One region of the Citrobacter freundii complex sp. 2025EL-00176 genome, then DNA from elsewhere that is predicted to be linked to it. Evidence: predicted binding sites of a transcription regulator. Region 1 holds the regulator's gene; each other region holds the start of a gene.
The links. The regulator CRP, encoded in region 1, controls carbon source genes, mostly activating them, when cyclic AMP is high. The targets are predictions, from matches to a motif close to ATGTGANNNNNNTCACAT.
Positions count from the first base shown of each region.

Region 2: a site for CRP is predicted at 1,154-1,171, ahead of rbsD (D-ribose pyranase). Genes of this name have one in related genera too.
Region 3: a site for CRP is predicted at 919-936, ahead of focA (formate transporter FocA). Genes of this name have one in related genera too.

Region 1 is NZ_JBRYHT010000008.1:65,418-67,691, forward strand. Features, by position in the region: gene ACVXHP_RS16085 (OsmC family protein) at 1-297, opposite strand, end outside; gene crp (cAMP-activated global transcriptional regulator CRP) at 606-1,238, shown strand; gene ACVXHP_RS16095 (YccS/YhfK family putative transporter) at 1,290-2,274, shown strand, end outside.
Region 2 is NZ_JBRYHT010000005.1:7,304-9,577, forward strand. Features, by position in the region: gene rbsA (ribose ABC transporter ATP-binding protein RbsA) at 1-643, opposite strand, end outside; gene rbsD (D-ribose pyranase) at 651-1,070, opposite strand; gene kup (low affinity potassium transporter Kup) at 1,263-2,274, opposite strand, start outside.
Region 3 is NZ_JBRYHT010000001.1:228,758-231,031, reverse strand. Features, by position in the region: gene ycaO (30S ribosomal protein S12 methylthiotransferase accessory factor YcaO) at 1-590, shown strand, start outside; gene focA (formate transporter FocA) at 995-1,852, shown strand; gene pflB (formate C-acetyltransferase) at 1,912-2,274, shown strand, end outside.

The DNA.
Region 1 (2,274 bases):
CGCATCTTTCAGATCGTGGCCGGTGACGATGAAATGCAGATTGATGTGGGTAAACAAACGCGGCGCTTCTTCACGGCGCTCAGAGGTGAGTTTCACTTCGCAGTTGGTCACATCCTGACGTCCCTTTTGCAGGATCGACACCACATCGATCGCGCTACAACCACCCGCGGCCATTAATACCATTTCCATCGGGCTCGGCGCTTTATCACCGGAGTTACCGTCCATCAAAATTTGGTGGCCAGAGGCGGACTCTCCGAGGAAGGTTAACCCCTCAACCCACTTTACACGCGCTTGCATATTTCGTAACTCCAATGTTTCAATTTTCCTGACAGATTACGCGTACATAACAATTCTCGCAACGGAAGGCGACCTGCGTCATGCTGAAGCGAGACACCAGGAGACACACGGCGAAAGCTATGCTAAAACAGTCAGGATGCTACAGTAATACATTGACGTACTGCATGTATGCAGAGGACATCACATTACAGGCTGCAGTCTATTTTTAGTAGCCCCCTTCCCAGGTAGCGGGAAGCACATTTTTGCAAACCCAGAGGCAGCGTCGTTTTCTGGCTCTGGAGACAGCTTATAACAGAGGATAACCGCGCATGGTGCTTGGCAAACCGCAAACAGACCCGACTCTCGAATGGTTCTTGTCTCATTGCCATATTCATAAGTACCCATCGAAGAGCACGCTGATTCACCAGGGTGAAAAAGCGGAAACGTTGTATTACATCGTTAAAGGCTCAGTGGCAGTGCTGATCAAAGATGAAGAAGGGAAAGAAATGATCCTTTCTTATCTGAATCAGGGCGATTTTATTGGTGAATTAGGCCTCTTTGAAGAAGGCCAGGAACGTAGCGCTTGGGTACGGGCCAAAACCGCATGTGAAGTCGCTGAAATTTCCTACAAAAAATTTCGCCAATTAATCCAGGTCAACCCGGATATTCTGATGCGCCTGTCTTCTCAGATGGCTCGTCGCCTGCAGGTCACGTCTGAAAAAGTAGGCAACCTTGCCTTCCTCGACGTCACCGGTCGTATTGCCCAGACTCTGCTGAATCTGGCAAAACAGCCTGACGCGATGACTCACCCGGACGGTATGCAGATTAAAATCACCCGTCAGGAAATCGGCCAGATCGTTGGCTGCTCCCGTGAGACCGTTGGTCGTATTCTGAAGATGCTGGAAGATCAGAACCTGATCTCCGCTCACGGTAAGACCATTGTCGTTTACGGCACGCGTTAATCCCGTCGAAATGGCGCGCTACCCGGTAGCGCGCCATTTTTGTTTGCTCCGATGTGGCGAAGACTGATTTATCACCCCGAGATCAACTACGCACTACGACAGACCCTGGTGCTGTGTTTACCTGTGGCTGTCGGTCTTATCATTGGTCAGCTTCATCTGGGGCTTCTGTTTTCCCTCGTACCTGCTTGTTGCAATATTGCCGGTCTTGATACCCCGCATAAACGTTTTTTCAAACGTTTAGTTATTGGCGCGTCGCTGTTTGCCGGTTGCAGCCTGATCATGCAGTTACTGCTGGCGCAAGCTATACCGCTGCCGCTCATCCTCACCGGCCTGACGCTGATTCTTGGCGTAACCGCCGAGCTAAGCCCGCTGCATGCGCGACTGCTGCCAGCCTCACTCATCGCGGCAATTTTCACGCTAAGCCTTGCCGGGAACATGCCCGTCTGGGAGCCATTGCTGATCTATGCACTGGGTACGTTGTGGTACGGTCTGTTCAACTGGTTCTGGTTCTGGATGTGGCGTGAGCAGCCGCTGCGCGAATCGCTCAGCCTGTTGTACCGCGAATTAGCCGATTACTGTGAGGCCAAGTACAGTCTGCTGACCCAGCATGCCGATCCAGAAAAAGCGCTGCCTCCGTTGCTGGTTCGTCAACAAAAAGCGGTGGATCTGATTACCCAGTGCTACCAGCAAATGCATATGCTGTCGGCGCATCACAATAATGAATACAAACGGCTGTTGCGTGCCTTTCAGGAAGCGCTCGATTTGCAGGAGCATATTTCGGTGAGCCTGCATCAGCCGGAAGAGGTGCAAAAACTGGTTGAGCGAAGCCACGCGGAACAGGTGATTCGCTGGAACGCGCGCACCGTTGCCGCCCGCCTGCGCGTACTGGCCGATGATATCTTGTATCACCGCTTGCCGACCCGTTTCTCCATGGAAAAGCAGATTGGCTCTCTGGAGAAAATCGCCAACCAGCATCCGGACAATCCGGTAGGACAGTTTTGCTACTGGCACTTCAGCCGTATTGCCCGTGTGCTAC
Region 2 (2,274 bases), on a different contig from region 1:
GGAAGACGGTCACGTCATCACAGATTTCGAAGATCTCTTTCATACGGTGGGAGATATAGACAATGCCGCGCCCCTGCGATTTCAGCTCGCGGATAACGCGGAACAGGGATTCGGTTTCGGTATCGGTGAGCGCATCCGTCGGCTCATCCATAATGATGACTTTCGATTCAAAGCTCAGTACTTTGGCGATTTCAACCATCTGCTGATCGCCAATCGACAGCTCCCCGACCAGCCTGTCGCTTTTAAAGCGCAGATTGAGTTTGGCGAGCAGCAGATCGGCTTCGGCGTACATCTTCTTCCAGTCAATTTTGCCAAAGCGATTCACAAACTCACGGCCAAGAAAAATGTTCTCAGCGATAGTGAGTTGCGGGATCAGGTTCAATTCCTGATGGATGATACCGATTCCGGCTTCCTGAGAGGATTTTGGGCCATTAAAGGTGGTCTCTTTCCCCAGCCACAATAAAGAGCCAGCATCACGGGTGTAGATCCCGGTCAGCACTTTCATCATGGTGGATTTGCCCGCGCCGTTTTCGCCCACCAGCGCCATTACGCGACCTGGATAGACATTCAGCGCAGCGCCGGATAGCGCTTTTACGCCCGGGAACGCTTTATCGATCCCTTTGAGTTGCAGTAATGCGTTCATGATGGCCTCAGAACGTGACGCCAGCACAGAGAATGATATTCGCATACGGAGAACACTCTCCGCTGCGAATTACCGCCTGACTGTCTGCGGTTTGTTTTTTGAATTGTTCATGCGTGGTGTAACGAATTTCTATGGTGTTTCCCTGGTGTTGTTGCAGTTGCTCAATGTGGCTGAGCAACGTTTCGTGGAGTTGCGGATTATGTTGTTTAATTTCCGTCGCGAGAATGGCCGCCTCAACCTGCATTTCACGTGTAATCACATCCAGTACCTGCATAAAAGAAGGTACGCCCTGGGTTAATGCCATATCAATACGCGTTGTGCTGTTCGGGATGGGTAAACCTGCATCACACACCACCAGCGTATCGGTATGCCCCAGACGGGAGATCACCGTTGAAATTTCAGAGTTGAGTACCGTGCCTTTCTTCATTTTCTTTCCCCACTAGCGAAACGTTTCGCTGAAGAGAAGTGTAGTGCGAAGAGTGGACAGAAAACCACCGCGACGTTACGAAAATGTGATCGCCATCGAAACGTTTCGCAAGGATTATCATTCGATGAAATGAAAACTGGGAGGGACAAAACAAAACGCCCCCTTTCGCAATGAAAGAGGGCGTCGATTACCTTAAATCTCTACCTGAGTACCAAGCTCAATAACCCGGTTCGGTGGGATTTCAAACTGGTCCGGCGCACGCAGCGCATTGCGCTGGAGCAGCAGATATAGCTTGCCGCGCAGACGCAAATACCATGGTCGTTTGCCGACAATCAGCGACTCGTGTGACATAAAGAAGGAGGTTTCCATCATCCGACAGCTTAAGCCTTCCAGACCGCAGCGATGGAACACTTCCTCAACGTTCGGCGTTTCACGCCAGCCGTAGCTGGCCACTACGCGCCAGAAGGTGGGCGATAACTGCTCAATCTGCACCCTACGCACGTTGTGCACGTATGGCGCATCTTCCGTACGCAGCGTCAGCAGAATCACACGTTCATGCAACACCTTGTTATGCTTGAGGTTATGCAGAAGCGCAAACGGAATGACGTTCAGCGCACGAGACATATATACCGCCGTTCCCGGTACGCGTACCGGTGGGGATTTCTCCAGAGAGGCGATCATCGCCTCCAGAGAGTTGCCGTGCTCATGCATGCGACGCAGCAGACGGAAACGTTCGCTTTTCCACGTGGTCATGATGGTGAACATCACCAGACCCAGCGTCAGAGGCAGCCAACCGCCGGAAATCAGTTTATCGAGGTTCGCGGAGAACAGCGGAACATCGACGCATAAGAACGCCACCAGGATCAGGAAGACGAAGTATTTATTCCAGTGCCAGTTTTTGCGCGCCACGGTGGTAGACAGAATAGACGTCAGTACCATCGTCCCCGTAACCGCAATCCCGTACGCCGCGGCCAGATTACTGGAGTGTTCAAAGCTCACAATCACGATAACTACCGCGAAATAGAGCATCCAGTTAACGAAAGGAATGTAGATCTGCCCTGACTCCATTTCCGAAGTATGGATGATACGCATCGGCGACAAATACCCCAGACGCACGGCCTGGCGCGTCAGCGAGAAGACACCGGAAATAACCGCCTGCGAAGCGATAACCGTTGCCAGTGCGGCAAGGATCAGGAGCGGTATC
Region 3 (2,274 bases), on a different contig from region 1:
CTGACATCTATCCGGCGGAAGATCTGTGGTTAGCCAACAACGCAATGGGTGCTCATCTGCGCGAAACGATCCTCTCTCTGCCTGGCAGTGAGTGGGATAAAGAAGACTATCTCAATCTGATCGAACAACTGGATGAAGAAGGTTTTGACGACTTCACCCGCGTTCGCGAACTGCTTGGTCTGGCGACCGGGGCGGATAACGGTTGGTACACCCTGCGCATTGGCGAGCTTAAAGTAATGCTGGCGCTGGCCGGTGGTGACCTGGAGCAAGCACTGGTATGGACAGAGTGGACGATGGAATTCAACGCCTCCGTCTTTAGCGCTGAACGTGCAAACTACTACCGTTGCCTGCAAACGCTGCTGCTATTGTCTCAGGAAGAGGATCGTCAGCCGCTGCAATATCTGAACGCGTTTGTCCGCATGTACGGCGCCGATGCGGTTGAAGCGGCAAGTGCGGCATTGAGTGGTGAGGCCGCATTTTATGGTCTTCAGCCAGTGGACAGCGATCTGCACGCGTTCCCGGCGCATCAGTCTCTGCTGAAAGCCTATGAAAAACTGCAGCGCGCGAAAGCAGCGCACTGGTCAAAATAGTGACAAACGGCCTGCGTGAAGTAGGCTAAATGTATTGTCTGGGCTATATTACGGGGCGCTTTATGCGCCCTGTTTTTTATTTTGGTCAAAACAAAAAATAAATGTAAAAACAAGGTTAAATATTAGTAGTTGATATTAAAAAAATTAGCTTATTAATGTGGCTTTTTATCTCAATTACTCCATATTAATTAACCGCCCAACAGGAGGCTGAAAGAAAAAATTCAACTCACTTTATAATTTTTAAAATTTATTTTTATTTGGATAATCAACAAGTTACTCCGTAATCGCATAAAAACCATGCGTCTTGCGGGCCTATAAGCCAGGCGAGATATGATCTATATCAAATTCTCATCTATAATGCTTTGTTAGTATCTCGTCGCCGACTTAATAAAGAGAGAGTTAGTGTGAAAGCTGACAACCCTTTTGATCTTTTACTCCCTGCTGCAATGGCCAAAGTTGCCGAAGAAGCAGGCGTCTATAAAGCAACGAAACATCCGCTTAAGACGTTCTATCTGGCAATTACTGCCGGTGTATTCATTTCAATTGCCTTTGTTTTCTATATCACTGCCACTACCGGTACCGGTACTATGCCTTTCGGCATGGCAAAATTAGTCGGTGGTATCTGCTTTTCCCTGGGGCTGATTCTTTGTGTTATCTGCGGTGCAGACCTCTTCACCTCAACCGTACTGATTGTTGTTGCTAAAGCCAGTGGTCGTATTACCTGGGGACAGTTGGCTAAAAACTGGCTTAACGTTTATGTCGGCAACCTGATTGGCGCCCTGATCTTCGTGTTACTCATGTGGCTTTCCGGCGAGTATATGACCGCCAACGGCGCGTGGGGACTCAATGTCCTGCAAACAGCCGACCACAAAGTGCATCATACTTTTGTTGAGGCGGTAAGCCTCGGCATCCTGGCTAACCTGATGGTGTGTCTGGCCGTATGGATGAGCTACTCAGGTCGCAGCCTGATGGACAAAGCGTTTATCATGGTATTACCGGTCGCAATGTTTGTTGCCAGCGGTTTTGAGCACAGTATCGCAAACATGTTTATGATCCCTATGGGTATTGTAATACGCGATTTCGCCACCCCGGAATTCTGGACCGCTGTCGGTTCTTCTCCGGAGAATTTTTCTCACCTGACCGTGATGAATTTCATCACCGATAACCTGATTCCGGTTACGATCGGTAACATTATCGGCGGCGGTTTGTTGGTCGGGTTGACATACTGGGTCATTTACCTGCGTGGTAACGATCATCATTAATCTGTTGATGCCCATTACACGTAGTAAATAAAAAATCCACTTAAGAAGGTAGGTGTTACATGTCCGAGCTTAATGAAAAGTTAGCCACAGCCTGGGAAGGTTTTACCAAAGGTGACTGGCAGAATGAAGTAAACGTACGTGACTTCATTCAGAAAAACTACACTCCGTATGAGGGTGACGAGTCCTTCCTGGCTGGCGCTACAGACGCGACCACCAAGCTGTGGGACAGCGTAATGGAAGGCGTTAAACAGGAAAACCGCACTCACGCGCCTGTTGACTTTGACACCTCCGTTGCTTCTACCATCACTTCTCACGACGCTGGCTACATCAACAAAGCGCTTGAGAAAATTGTTGGTCTGCAGACTGAAGCTCCGCTGAAACGTGCGATCATTCCGTTCGGCGGCATCAAAATGGTTGAAGGT